DNA from 4 places in the Mesorhizobium sp. M0633 genome. Region 4 is predicted to be linked to each of the others. Evidence: riboswitches for the same ligand, from Rfam matches in the RefSeq annotation. Region 4 holds a riboswitch; each other region holds the start of a gene.

Region 1 (3,264 bases), on a different contig from region 4:
ATGGCCCGTCGCATTGCGCTCGCGGCACAGGGATTCAACGACCCGCGCCCCACCGGCACGCCTGACCGCCGGCATCTGGCCCGCGTGCTTGCCCGTACCGGCCTGCTGCAGATCGATTCCGTCAGCGCCGTGGTGCGCGCCCATTATATGCCTCTTTATTCGCGGCTTGGCCCTTACAAGCTGGCGTTGCTCGACAACGCCGCCGTCACGCGCAAGCGCATGGTCTTCGAGTATTGGGCGCATGAAGCCTCGTTCTTGCCGGTCGAGACCTATCCGCTGATGCGCTGGCGCATGCAGCGGGCCGAACGCGGCGACGAAATGTACAGCGGACTGGCCAAATGGGGCCGCGAGCACGCCGCCTATATCGAAGACATCTCTCGCGAGGTCGCCGAACGAGGCCCGATCGCAGCGTCGGCTTTCGAAGGGCAGAAGGGTTCGGGCGGCTGGTGGGGCTGGAGCCATGCCAAGCACGCCTTCGAATGGCTGTTCTGGGCCGGCCGCATCACCACTGCGCATCGCCGCGGCTTCGAGCGGTTCTACGATCTGCCGGAGCGCGTGCTGCCGCCGGCGGTACTCGCGCTACCGGTTCCCTGTCCCGAGGATGCACATCGCGAATTGCTGCGCATCTCGGCCCGCGCCCACGGCATCGCCACGGCAGGAGACCTGCGCGACTATTTCCGGCTGTCGCCGGCCGACATCAAGGGCCGCATCGAGGAGTTGGTCGAGGCCGGCGACCTGTTGCCGGTGAGCGTCGAAGGCTGGAACAAAACAGCCTATCTCCACAAGGACGCCCGTTTACCGCGCAAGATCGAGGCGCGCGCCTTGCTCGCGCCGTTCGATCCTGTCGTCTTCGAGCGGTCGCGCACCGAGCGCTTGTTCGATTTCCACTACCGCATCGAGATCTACACGCCGGCCGAAAAGCGCCGGTATGGCTATTACGTGCTGCCGTTCCTGTTCGGCGACAGCATCGTCGGGCGCGTTGACCTCAGGGCCGACCGCCCGGCCGGCGTACTGCGCGTCCATGCCGCCTATGCGGAGCCCGGCGCCTCGCTGCAAACCGCAGCCGAGCTTTTCGAAGAATTGAAGCAGATGCAGGGCTGGCTCGGCCTGGAACGCATCGAGGTGACCGCTGCCGGCGACCTCGGCCGTTCGCTCGCGGATATCGCCGCGTCATAGACGTGCGTTGACACGACTGCCTCCACAAGCCTAAATCCGTTCCAGACGGTCCCCTGCCCGCAACGGCAAGGGCCAAGAGGGAATGCGGTGCGAAATCTCGATTTCAAATCCGCGGCTGTCCCCGCAACTGTAAGCGACGAGCCTCGGCCGAAAACCACTGGGATATTCCCGGGAAGGCGGCACCCAGGCGATGACCCGCGAGCCAGGAGACCTGCCGTCTAGGACATAAGAATCCGATCGCCTGGCGGGTTTTCCGGGCAAGGAGCCTGATTTGGAACGCGACAGCAGTTTTCCGGCTGAGACAGCGGATTTATTGTCCGGCCATGGCGATTCCCCGGCCGGCGTTACCGTGATCGTCTGCTCGTCCTGCCGGGACGAGACCGGATCGGACGCTCATCCGCGCGCCGGCGAGCTGCTTGCCGAGGACACACGCCGCGCCGCTTCCGGCGAAAACATCAATATCCGCACCGTCGAATGCCTCGGCAACTGCAAGCGCCGGCTCAGCGCCGCCATGCTGCGCGACGGCTGCTGGAGCTACGTCTTCGGCGACCTGACCACGACCAGCGGCGCCGATCTCGTCGCTGGGGCAAAGCTCTTCGCCACCGCGACGGACGGTCTCATTCCATGGCGCGGCCGCCCCGATTGCCTGAAGCGTGGCCTGGTTGCCCGCATCCCACCCCTCGACCTTTTGAAGGATCAGATATGACCGCTTCCGTCTCCCGCGTGCCCTGCACCGTCGTCACCGGCTTTCTCGGCGCCGGCAAGACGACGCTGATCCGCCATCTGCTCGAAAATGCCAAAGGCAAGCGGCTGGCCATCATCGTCAACGAGTTCGGCGATATCGGCATCGACGGCGAGATCCTGAAGGGCTGCGCCATCGACACCTGCCCCGAGGAAAACATCGTCGAGCTGGCCAATGGTTGCATCTGCTGCACCGTCGCCGATGATTTCGTCCCGGCGCTGGACCAGATCCTGTCGCTGACGCCGAGGGTCGACCACATCCTGATCGAGACATCCGGCCTCGCTTTACCCAAGCCGCTGGTCCAGGCCTTCCAGTGGCCGTCGGTGAAAAGCCGCGTGACGGTCGACGGCGTCATTGCCGTGGTCGACGGACCGGCGCTGGCTGATGGCCGCGTAGCCAATGACATGGACGCCCTGCAGGCCCGGCGCGCACAGGACGAGACGCTCGACCATGACGATCCGGTCGAGGAAGTGTTCGAAGACCAGCTCGCCTGCGCCGACCTGATCATCCTGTCGAAGAGCGACCTGCTGGACGCCGCCGGCTCGGCCCGTGCCAATGCCGTCATCGGCAAGCACGTTGCGCGGGCGGTGAAGATCGTACCGACTTCGCAAGGCAAGGTCGACCCGTCGGTGCTGCTCGGCCTCGGCCTTGCCGTCGAGGACGACATCGAGAACCGCAAGACCCACCACGACGACGAGCTCGACCACGAACATGACGATTTTGACTCGTTCGTCATCGACATCGCGTCTGTGTCCAACCCGGACGAGCTCGCACAACGGGTCGCCACGGCGGCGGAGGAAGAAAACGTGTTGCGCGTCAAGGGTTTCGTCGAAGTCGGCGGCAAGCCGATGCGGCTCCTGCTGCAGGCCGTCGGTCCGCGCGTCAACCACTATTACGACCGCGCCTGGACCGCTGAAGACGACCGCCGCTCGCGCCTGGTCGTCATCGGCCTGAAAGGGCTGAACCGCCCGGCCATCGAGCGTATCCTCGCCGGCTGACCCCAGGTACGAGCCGCGATGCACATCCTCACCACCACATCCGCCTCGCTCGACGATCTCGCCGAGCCCGTCGATCTCAGGCAAACGCCTGCGGATGTCGTGGCGCTGTCCTTCACCGACAGCGACCTGGCCGGGCTGGCGGCGGCGTGGAAGGCAGATGCGCACCGCCTGCCGTCGATGCGGCTCGCCGCCTTGCGCGACCTGCGCCATCCGATGTCCGTCGACCTGTGGATCGACAGCGTCGCCCGCCACGCCAAGGTCATTCTGGTCCGCATCCTCGGCGGCTATGACTGGTGGCGCTATGGCTGCGACCAGCTCGCCGTTATCGCGCGAAATCGCGGTATCAAG
Region 2 (3,264 bases), on a different contig from region 4:
TGTTCAGCTCGTCGAGCACCACGAGGCTGATCGACGGCTCGGCCATCAGCTCCAGCGCTTTCGCCCAGGCAGCCTCGGCCGCCGCGATGTCGCGCTTCAGATCCTGTGTCTCCCAGGTAAAGCCCTCGCCCATGGCGTGCCAGACGACACGGTCGCCGAAGGCGGCAAAGGCGTCTTTCTCGCCGGTGTGCCATTTGCCCTTGATGAACTGAACGACGCCGACGCGCTTGCCATAGCCGAGCATCCTGAGCGCCAGCCCAAAGGCGGCCGTGGTCTTGCCCTTGCCCGGTCCGGTGTTGACGATCAGCAGTCCCTTCTCGACCGTCTTGGCCGCGACCTCGGCGTCCTGCACCGTTTTGCGCTTGGCCATCTTGGCGCGGTGGCGTTCCTCGTCCTTGGGATCGATAGTATCAGCCATGTCATTTCACCTTGAGCGGCAGCCCCGCCACCATCAAAAGCACGGTGCCGGCAACAGCTGCGACGTCCTGGTTCAGCCGGCCGGCGGCGTCGCGAAACCGTCTTGCCAGCGCATTGTCCGGCACGATGCCCTGGCCGACCTCGTTGGACACCACGAACCACGGCCCACGCGGCCGCGACAGCACATCGGCCAGCCTCCGGCATTCGGCCTCGACATCATGGTCGGCCAGCATATGGTTGGTCAGCCACAGCGTCAGGCAGTCGATCAGCACCGGCTGGCCGTCAGGCAGCGCTCCGATCGCGCCGGCAAGGTCGAGCGGCGCATCGATGGTCGTCCAGCCGGCGCCGCGGCGCGAGCGGTGCAGCGCGATGCGCTGGCGCATCTCGTCGTCATAGGCTTGCGCCGTGGCGATATAGCTCCAAGGCGGCGGGCCGACCGTCACCAGGCTCTCGGCATGCGCGCTCTTGCCGGAGCGCGCACCGCCGATGACCAGGGTCAGTGCCCCGGCAGCGCGGTCAGGCAAAGCTGTCGCGCAGGCTGGTCGCCGTGCCGGTGAAGCGTCCGCGCACCACGCCGACGACCGCGCCGAGCACCAGCCAGAACACCAGATTGGTCAGCGTCACCGCCACCACGAACTGGTGGTGCAGGCCTTCCGGGATCGCCGTCTCGAAGCTATCGGGCTGCGGCGCGCCGACGATATGCGGCGCAACGATCAACGCCACGGCAAGAGCCACCAGCGGCAGCGATCTGCGGAAGACTATAAGGCCGAGACCGGCCGCTGTCGCCACCACTGTTGCCCACCACCAGATCTGGCGTTGGACAAGGTCGGCCGCCGGCATCGCCGGCAGTTCCGGCGGCAGGCCGAGGCCCGGCGCCAGCGTGAACGCGGCAAAGCCGGCCAGCCCCCAGAACAGGCCCTGGCGCCAATTGCCGATGCCGCCGGCGAATTCCGAAACCGCAACCAGGACCAGCGCAAAGCCGATGCCGGTGACGATATTGGCAACGACGCTGAAGCCGAAGCGTTCGAAACCGTCGGCCGGCGCCCAGCCTTCGTCTTCCGCCGGAGCCATTGCTTCAGCCGGTGCCGGCGCGGCGCTGCTCATAGCCGTCATGCCCGCGGCGTTTTCAGCCGGTGTCGCAGGTGCCGCGGCATGGTCATGGCCGCCGCCGGCCTGTTCGTAGACTTCCGCCTTTAGGATGAGCGGCACCGTGGCATAGGCTTGCATGCAGGCGAGAGCCACGCCGGCCACAAGCCCTGCGATCGCCGCGATGAACACGACGTTGCGAAACAGTGTCATGATGTCAGCCCCTTGTTAGTGGCAGGGAAAGCCCATCGAATGGCGATAGTCGTGCGCGGCATTGTGGACCGCATCGATATGCGAGAAGCCGACAAAGCCCATGACGAAAATGCCGAGGAATGCAGCAAGCGCCAGCTGCATGAGACGCGACTGCGAGGAGGCGGAAGCGCCGAGCGAAACGGAAGCGGTATTCATGTCTTGTCCTTTCGCCCTCCACCCGAGGGCATAGAAGTCAGTTTCCTGTCGCCGGCAGGTCTCCTGGCTCGCGGATCAGCGCCCTTCCCCACCTTCCCGAAGGCGAACCTTCAGTGGCATATGGAGAGGACTACCGCACACAGTTGCGGGGGCAGCCACGGCATTGGGCAAACAACTTGCCCTCACCGCATTCCCTCTTGGTTCCAAACGGAACCGACGACATCAGTGACTATAGGCAGAATCGCCGCGCCCGGCAAACCAAATTCCGCCGGATCGTGTGGCGAATGCGCCGCCTCGCCAAGCCCGGTCGGCCGGCGCCGCGATTGACAATTTTCGCAGCCGGGTGTCGGCTGGCGGATGGGGAGGAAGCCGGCATGCAACCCAGCCCGAATGAGCGCGGTCCCTACAACGGCCTGACGCGGGCCGAGCCGACGCTGCCGTCATCAGCCTATTGGGACATCGCGGCCTATCAGCGCGATCTCGAGGCCATCTGGTATCGCAACTGGCTGCTCGTCTGCCGCGAGGCCGACCTTGCCCAGCCGCTGGCTTTCAGGACGTTCCGCATAGGCACGCAGGAGGTCGTCGTGCTGCGCGACGAGACCGGCGAGTTGCGCGCCTTCCACAACACCTGCCGGCATCGCGGCTCGCAGCTTTGCCAGCAGAGCGAAGGACGGCTGAAGGCGCGGCTCATCACCTGCCCATACCATGCCTGGTCCTATTCGCTGCACGGCGATCTGGTGCGCGTGCCGTCGAAATCGCTGCCGGACGGCTTCGACAAGGCCGATCATCCGCTCTACCGGGTCGCGCTTTCGGTGTGGCGCGGTTTTGTCTTCGTCAATCTGGCGGAAGACGCTGCCGGCTCGGCTGAAACATCCTTCGATCCGGCATCCGGCAGCCTCGCCAACTGGCCGTTGGAAACGCTGCTGAGCGGCCATGTGCTGCGCAAGGTGATAAACTGCAACTGGAAGGTATTTTGGGAAAATTTCAACGAGTGCCTGCACTGCCCCGGCGTCCACAAGGACCTGTCGCGGCTGGTGCCGATCTATGGCCGCGGCCTGATGGGCCGGCACGACGACCCCGAATGGGCGCGCCACGCCGACAATGACGCGCCGGAATTTGCCGGCGGCTTGCGGGCCGGGGCCGAAACTTGGTCGCGCGACGGGCGCGTCCACGGCTCGGTCTTTTCCGGCCTGACGCCGGGCGAGCGTGCCGCCGGGCAGACCTATGCCACCAGCATGCCGTCGATGTTCGTCGTCGGCCATGTCGACTATGTCAGGACCGTGCGGCTGGTGCCGCTTGGGCCGGAGCAGACCGAACTTACCGCCGAATGGCTTTTTTCGCCCGAAGCGCTCG
Region 3 (3,264 bases), on a different contig from region 4:
GCCTCTTATCGACCATGCCATTCCAAACTCTGCGCGCCTGGTCATAGCCAGGGTCGTCCGGAAGGATCAGATCGCCGCTAATCGCCTGCCTGAGCCGGGCGATATCTGGCGCCTGCAACGTCGGCTCGGAACCGTCTATAAGCTTGAACATGCTCATCGAGGGATACCCTTCGTGATTCAGCACGGTTGGACAGGCCGCTGTCGTTCACCGGATCACAATGATCTCATGCGGCGCCATTCGCTGCAAAATCGAATATCTCAGTCGCTGGATGAGCTAAATTCATCTAAACTGCCTGGATGAGAAAACTTCCGCCGCTCGGGTCGCTTCGCGCCTTCGAAGCCGCTGCCAGGCTGATGAGCTTCAGGAAGGCCGCGACGGAACTCGGCGTGACGCCAACGGCCATCAGCCACCAGATTCGATTGCTGGAGGAGGTCTGTGGGCAACTGCTGTTCCGGCGGCGCCCACGACCGCTCGTGCTCACAGGCGTGGGCGAACGGCTATTCCCGGTAATTTGCAGCGGCTTCGACGCTTTCGCTGCGGCAATAGCATCAGCCTCGGCCGGAGTTGGCCAACGCCCGTTGCGCGTGACGAGCCCAAATGCATTTGCCAGCCGATGGCTGGTTCCGCGCCTGTCGAAGTGGCGCGAACAGCATCCGAACATTCCACTGGAGATCATCGGGACAGACGCCGTTCTGGACCTGCGAGCCGGTGACGCCGACGTCGCGATCCGCTATGCGCGCAGGATGCCGCGGGATGTTCCCGCGCAGGAAATTTTTCGGGACGCATTCTTTCCGGTATGCAGCCCGGAGTTGTTCGCAGGAGGCGACCGACAGATCGAGCGCGCCGCCGATCTGCTGCAATACCCGCTCATCCATTTCAATTGGACGAACCGCGACCCGGAAGCGCCGACTTGGCAACGATGGCTGGCGATCGCACGCTCGATCGATCCCAGCATCCCCAATGCCAACCAGGCATGGGACCTAAGCTTCCGCGAAGAGCTGCACGCGATTGACGCGGTAGCGGCAGGCCAAGGTATCGCTATCTGCAGCGATGTGGTCGTCAGTGGCGAACTCGAGGCTGGCAGGCTAGTCAAGGCACATGATCTCTGTCTGCCAGGCTATGGCTTTTACCTTGCCTGCGTAGCCAATCACCCCCGACAAGCGCATATCGAAGCGTTTTCCGCCTGGATGAGATCGATAGTCTGAGCATCTGAACGCCGATCTTCTGCATGCTCGTCACAAGCGGTAGCAGCGCTTCCTGCGCTTCGGGGTCGCCTGCCGCGCCTCACACTTTGACCGGTATCCAAATTTCCAGCCTTGCCGCTACAGGGATCGAATTCCGGCGCATCGGCGACCTCGCGCCCAGATGCCGGCAGCCATTTGTCCCAAATCGTGTTGGGGGTTGACAGAAGCAGACAACGTCCTCTAGGTACGTAATGTTATTACATTACGAGGTATGCATGACTCCTTCTGACAAGACCCTTGCTCCAGCGGCTGTCCGAACTCCGAAAATTTATTGCGCTGTGAGTGGCGGAAAATTAGGGTGGCTGAGTGATGGTCCCCGAGTCGAAAGGCAAGGGGTGAAAAGGGAACACGGTGAGGTCTTCGGATCGAGGCCGTGGCTGCCCCCGCAACTGTAAGCGGTTAGCAAGATCCGAAGTGCCACTGGCCGGCAAGGCTGGGAAGGCAGGATGGCGCAAAGACCCGCGAGCCAGGAGACCTGCCATCAGCATGAGTTGACCGGACGGGGTGTGCCGGGAGGAGACGTGGACATCGGTCTTGTCGGCCGGTCCGTCCAGCTTCCTTCCGTCGCCATTGAGAAAGTGACGGTAAGTTGGACGCCTCCCAGCCTCTTCTTGAAGCGCGCGAACTGAGTGCGACGGCAAATGGCCAGCGCCTGGTTAGTGCGGTGAGCCTTTCGCTAGCGGCGGGCGACCGCCTCGCCATCATCGGCCCTAACGGCGCCGGCAAGACGACGCTGCTGCGCATGCTCTGCGGTACGCTGCGGCCAAGCGCGGGAGATGTGAGATTCTCCGGACGCCGGCTGGAGAGATTTTCGGCCGCCGAGCGGGCGCTGCACATGGCGGTCGTCGGCCAGACCGATCAGCCCGACCCGCGGCTTGCCGTGATCGACTATGTCGAGCTTGGGCGCGTCCCCCATGCGGGCATGCGACGAAGGAGCGAGCAACGCGACATCGTCATCGAAGCGCTTCGCAGAACCGGCCTGATGCCGCTGCTCGGCCGCACAATCGGCTCGCTATCCGGTGGCGAGCGGCAACGCGCCCAGCTGGCGCGCGCCATCGCCCAGGAGCCCAAAATCCTGTTCCTCGATGAACCGACCAATCATCTCGATCCGCGCGCCCGCAGCGACCTTCTCGAACTCGTATCGCAGTTTGGCATGACCGTGGTGGCGGTGCTTCATGATCTGTCGCTGGTCACGCCATTTGCCACCAGGGTCGCGGTGATGAACGAGGCCCGCCTGCAGGCACTCGCCGGTCCGCACGAGGCGCTGACCAAGCAATTGATCCGCGAGACTTTCGGCGTCGACGTGCTTCGGCTGCGCCATCCCACCGAGGACCGCGAACTTACGATCTTCGACGTTCCTAACCGTGCCTCTTCCCATCCTGATCTGACCAAGGAGCAACATTCGTGAAACGCCTTTGCCTCCCTACTGCTTGCCCAGGCGGCCTTCGCTTTTCCCGTGACCGTTGACAGCTGCGGCACGCCGCTGACGTTCGAAGCCGCGCCGAAGCGCGCCGTTATCCAAGATCTGAACATGGCGGAGATGGCCTTCGCGCTGGGGCTGCAACCGTCGATCGTCGGCCTGACGGGCATCACCGGATGGTACAAGGTCGGTCCGGAATTCAAGGCTGAGCAGGGCGCGATCCCGGAACTCGCACCGAAATACCCGACGCTCGAAAACCTCGTCGCCGTCGAGCCCGATTTCTTCTTCGCCGGCTGGTATTACGGCATGAAGCCAGGTGGCGAGGTGACGCCCGATACGCTGGCGCCGTACGGTATCAAGACGCTGGTGCTGACGGAAAGCTGCGTCCATCTCGACCAGAACCGCCCCGCCGCCTCGATGGACCTGCTCTATGGCGACGTCGAAAAGCTGGGCAAGATTTTTGGCAAGGAAGTAGAGGCGGAAAAGCTTGTTTCGCGCTGGAAAACGCAACTCGCCGGTATCACGGCGAAGGTTGGCGACCGCAAGGGTACGCGCGTGTTTCTTTACGACTCCGGCGAAGACAGACCTTTCACATCAGG
Region 4 (3,264 bases):
TAATCGTGGCCACAGCCGGTGCGGCCTTCGCGTTCCTCTTTAACGTCTTTTGCTACTTCGCTCTGATCGCTGCGCTGTTGCGGTGGAAAGCGGTACGGGCACGACAAGCGCTGCCGCGGGAGGCTTTCGGCAGTGCGATGGCGGCGGGCTTCCGTTACGTGCTCTTGTCGCCGAACCTTCTCAAGGTGATGTGCCGGAGTTTCATTTTCGGCCTCACCGCCGTGGTCATTTTGGCTCTCCTGCCGTTGGTCGCTCGCGATCAAAGGGACCGCAGTCACCTACGGCGTGATGCTCGGCTTCTTCGGCCTGGGAGCGATTTGCGGGGCGCTCCTCATTGGGCGGGTCCGAGAAGTTCTCTCCAACGAATGGGTCATTCGCGGTGCGTTCTTTATACTGGCGATCAGCTGCTTCTTTCTGGCATGGAGTGAGCACGTTTGACTGAGCTGTCTGCTCCTCATGCCGGCCGGTGCGGCCTGGATTCAATCATTCTCGCTGTTTAACGTCACAGTGCAGCTTTCGGCGCCGCGGTGGGTGGTTGGACGCGCCCTGTCTCTCTATCAGACGGCCACATACGGCGGCATGGCGGCGGGAAGCTGGCTTTGGGGCGAACTGGCGGATGTCCAAGGTGTTTCGGGAGCCTTCCTCGTCGCCAGCGTGGTTCTTGTGATTGGTGGACTGATGGGAATCGTTCTGCGTCAGCCGGATTTCGAAACGCTCAATCTGGATCCGACCAACAAGTTCAGCGAACCGACGCTGCAACTTGACCTGCGGCCACGAAGCGGTCCGATCATGGTGATGGTCGATTATCGTATCGATCAGAGAGATGTCCCAGAATTTCTCAGTGTGATGACATCGTGGCGAAAAGCCCGGCTGCGAGATGGCGCCAGACAATGGGCGTTGCTGCGTGACCTGGAAAAGCCCGAACTATGGACCGAGTGCTATCATGTGCCAACCTGGGTCGAGTATGTTCGCCACAACAACAGGCGGACCCAGGATGACGCCGAAATCGTTGCGCGCCTGGAAGCGCTGCACCGTGGCGATTGCCCGCCCCAGACGCATCACAAGATCGAACGCCAAACCGTGCGCGTGCACGACGATTTGCCGCTCAGGCCTCATTTGGACAGGACTTGAGCTGGCCCGTTGGTTTGAGCCGGTTACCTTGAGCCGGTGGGCTGCGAACAAGCAGGTCGAGACATTGGCCTCGATCACTTCGCAACACGCCGCTGCGCCGGGCCTCGGGTGCTCCCCTCGAAATCATTGTGTCGTATCACCGAGGGCATCACGGCCAACAGCTTCCTAGGCAACAGCCTCGCCATTGAGCCGAATATGGTCGCGAGCAGATCACCGACGAAGCGGTCGGAACCTCGGAGCCGAAGTTCGATGCCGAGGTGGCGTTCGCATGATGCGGGAAGCAGCACCACGGCGCTTGCCGGTATGTTTGCCGCCGGGAGCCGACGAACTCCTATCCTCCTGGACAAGGGCGCCGTGCGTAATTGCTTTGATTTACCGGCCGCTCAAGGCTTCCACAGTTTTCGCTTTCGAGGCGACCTTTGGAACATGCCAATGGAAATTTAACATAACGACATAAACATTTCTTTATGCGGCGTTGACAAAGAAGCGAACTGTTGTAATTGTCTCCCGCGTCGTGGTTCTCCGTACGGCGGTGCCGCAGCGGAGCTAAGAGGGAAGCCGGTGCGATGCCGGCGCTGCCCCCGCAACTGTTAGCGGCAAGCTGACCCCACTCATGTCACTGAGGCGAATAGCCTTGGGAAGACGGGTAGAGGCTATGACCCGCGAGCCAGGAGACCTGCCACGGCGAATTACGTCCACGGGCGGGGTGTCTCGGTGGCCGCTGCAGCCTGGCGTTCGTGCCGGCGTGCTAGCGCCTTCCTTGTCACCGACGCCCCAACCATCGGGGTCTGGCATGACTGTCTCTCAGCAAATTCCTGTAGCAACGCTCGGCGTGCCGCGCTTCGGTCGTCGGCGAGAACTGAAGTTCGCGCTTGAAAGTTACTGGTCCGGAAAATCTTCCGCCGCCGACCTTCTCACGACGGCGAAGGCGCTCCGTGCCGCTAGCTGGGAAGAGCAGCACGATCGCGGCGTGTCGAAAATCCCGTCGAACGACTTCTCGCTTTACGACCATGTGCTCGACACCGCAGCCATGGTCGGCGCCCTTCCGTCTCGTTACGCCTGGAATGGGGGCGAGGTCCCACTCGACATCTACTTCGCTATGGCGCGCGGCAACCAAGGTCAGACGGAGGATTGTGGGCACGGTGGTCACCAGCATGCGGCTCATCGGCCTGGTGTAACCGCGATGGAAATGACCAAGTGGTTTGACACCAACTATCACTACATTGTGCCGGAACTAAACGATGATCAAACGTTCGCTCTTTCGTCGACGAAGCCGGTCGATTACTTCCTCGAGGCTAAAGCCCTCGGCATTCACACACGCCCAGTCATCCTTGGACCGGTCACCTTCCTCAAGCTGGCGAAATCGCCTGCCGAAGGATTCGATCCCATCGCGCTCCTGCCGCGGCTGCTGCCCGTCTACGAGCAACTCCTGCAGAGGCTGAAGCTGTCTGGAGCCGACTGGGTGCAGATCGATGAGCCAGCGCTTGTCCTCGATCTGAACCCGAACGAACGAGCTGCGTTCGAATTCGCCTATGGCCAGCTGTCGAAAGCCGCGCCCGAGCTGAAGATCATGCTGGCTACCTATTTCGGGCCGCTGGGAGACAATCTCGAAACCGCGGTTTCTCTGCCCCTGGCCGGGCTGCATATTGATCTCGTGCGCGCTCCCGAGCAGCTGGAAACGATGGGTCGGCTCGCACCGAAGGATCTGGTGCTCTCGCTTGGCTTGATCGATGGCCGCAACGTCTGGCGTGCGAACCTGCCCGCCATTCTCGACCGCATCAAACCGATCGTCGCCGGCTGGCCCTTGGACCGCGTCGAGATCGCGCCTTCTTGCTCGATGCTGCATGTGCCGATCGACCTCCGCATGGAGACGGAACTCGACGCGGACATCAGGTCGTGGCTCGCCTTCGCGGCCCAGAAGACCGACGAGTTGGTGTTGCTTGCCCGGGCCCTGTCCCAAGGCAGGGATGCGGTGGCAGGCGCGTTGAAAGCGTCTGCCGAGGCCGCCGCCACTCGCGTGACATCCACGAAGATCCATGACCCGCTTGTTGAGGGACGGATCGCCAGCATTGACGACAGCATGAAGCGACGAGAGAGCGCTTTTGCCGAGCGCTCCAGAGTCCAGGCCGGCAC

Evidence for each region. A riboswitch is a leader RNA that binds a small molecule or an ion and turns the genes downstream of it on or off. The one in region 4 is predicted to bind cobalamin.
Region 1: it holds a riboswitch for cobalamin, as region 4 does, so the genes downstream of both, NKI47_RS10205 (DUF1636 family protein) here and metE (5-methyltetrahydropteroyltriglutamate--homocysteine S-methyltransferase) in region 4, are expected to answer to the same signal.
Region 2: it holds a riboswitch for cobalamin, as region 4 does, so the genes downstream of both, NKI47_RS03750 (CbtB domain-containing protein) here and metE (5-methyltetrahydropteroyltriglutamate--homocysteine S-methyltransferase) in region 4, are expected to answer to the same signal.
Region 3: it holds a riboswitch for cobalamin, as region 4 does, so the genes downstream of both, NKI47_RS33685 (ABC transporter ATP-binding protein) here and metE (5-methyltetrahydropteroyltriglutamate--homocysteine S-methyltransferase) in region 4, are expected to answer to the same signal.

What each region holds. Positions count from the first base shown of each region.
Region 1 covers NZ_JAMYQC010000007.1:237,277-240,540, reverse strand. The annotation lists gene NKI47_RS10210 (winged helix-turn-helix domain-containing protein) at 1-1,176, shown strand, start outside; cobalamin riboswitch at 1,206-1,409, shown strand; gene NKI47_RS10205 (DUF1636 family protein) at 1,448-1,882, shown strand; gene cobW (cobalamin biosynthesis protein CobW) at 1,879-2,916, shown strand; gene NKI47_RS10195 (cobaltochelatase subunit CobN) at 2,935-3,264, shown strand, end outside.
Region 2 covers NZ_JAMYQC010000003.1:35,926-39,189, reverse strand. The annotation lists gene cobO (cob(I)yrinic acid a,c-diamide adenosyltransferase) at 1-418, opposite strand, end outside; gene cobU (bifunctional adenosylcobinamide kinase/adenosylcobinamide-phosphate guanylyltransferase) at 420-941, opposite strand; gene NKI47_RS03755 (CbtA family protein) at 934-1,716, opposite strand; gene NKI47_RS03750 (CbtB domain-containing protein) at 1,732-1,911, opposite strand; cobalamin riboswitch at 1,948-2,144, opposite strand; gene NKI47_RS03745 (aromatic ring-hydroxylating oxygenase subunit alpha) at 2,286-3,264, shown strand, end outside.
Region 3 covers NZ_JAMYQC010000065.1:3,575-6,838, forward strand. The annotation lists gene NKI47_RS33670 (FAD-binding oxidoreductase) at 1-157, opposite strand, end outside; gene NKI47_RS33675 (LysR substrate-binding domain-containing protein) at 298-1,206, shown strand; partial or broken gene NKI47_RS33680 (AraC family transcriptional regulator) at 1,286-1,403, opposite strand; cobalamin riboswitch at 1,539-1,742, shown strand; gene NKI47_RS33685 (ABC transporter ATP-binding protein) at 1,835-2,653, shown strand; gene NKI47_RS33690 (ABC transporter substrate-binding protein) at 2,672-3,264, shown strand, end outside.
Region 4 covers NZ_JAMYQC010000039.1:51,757-55,020, reverse strand. The annotation lists partial or broken gene NKI47_RS29655 (MFS transporter) at 1-1,131, shown strand, start outside; cobalamin riboswitch at 1,630-1,829, shown strand; gene metE (5-methyltetrahydropteroyltriglutamate--homocysteine S-methyltransferase) at 1,925-3,264, shown strand, end outside.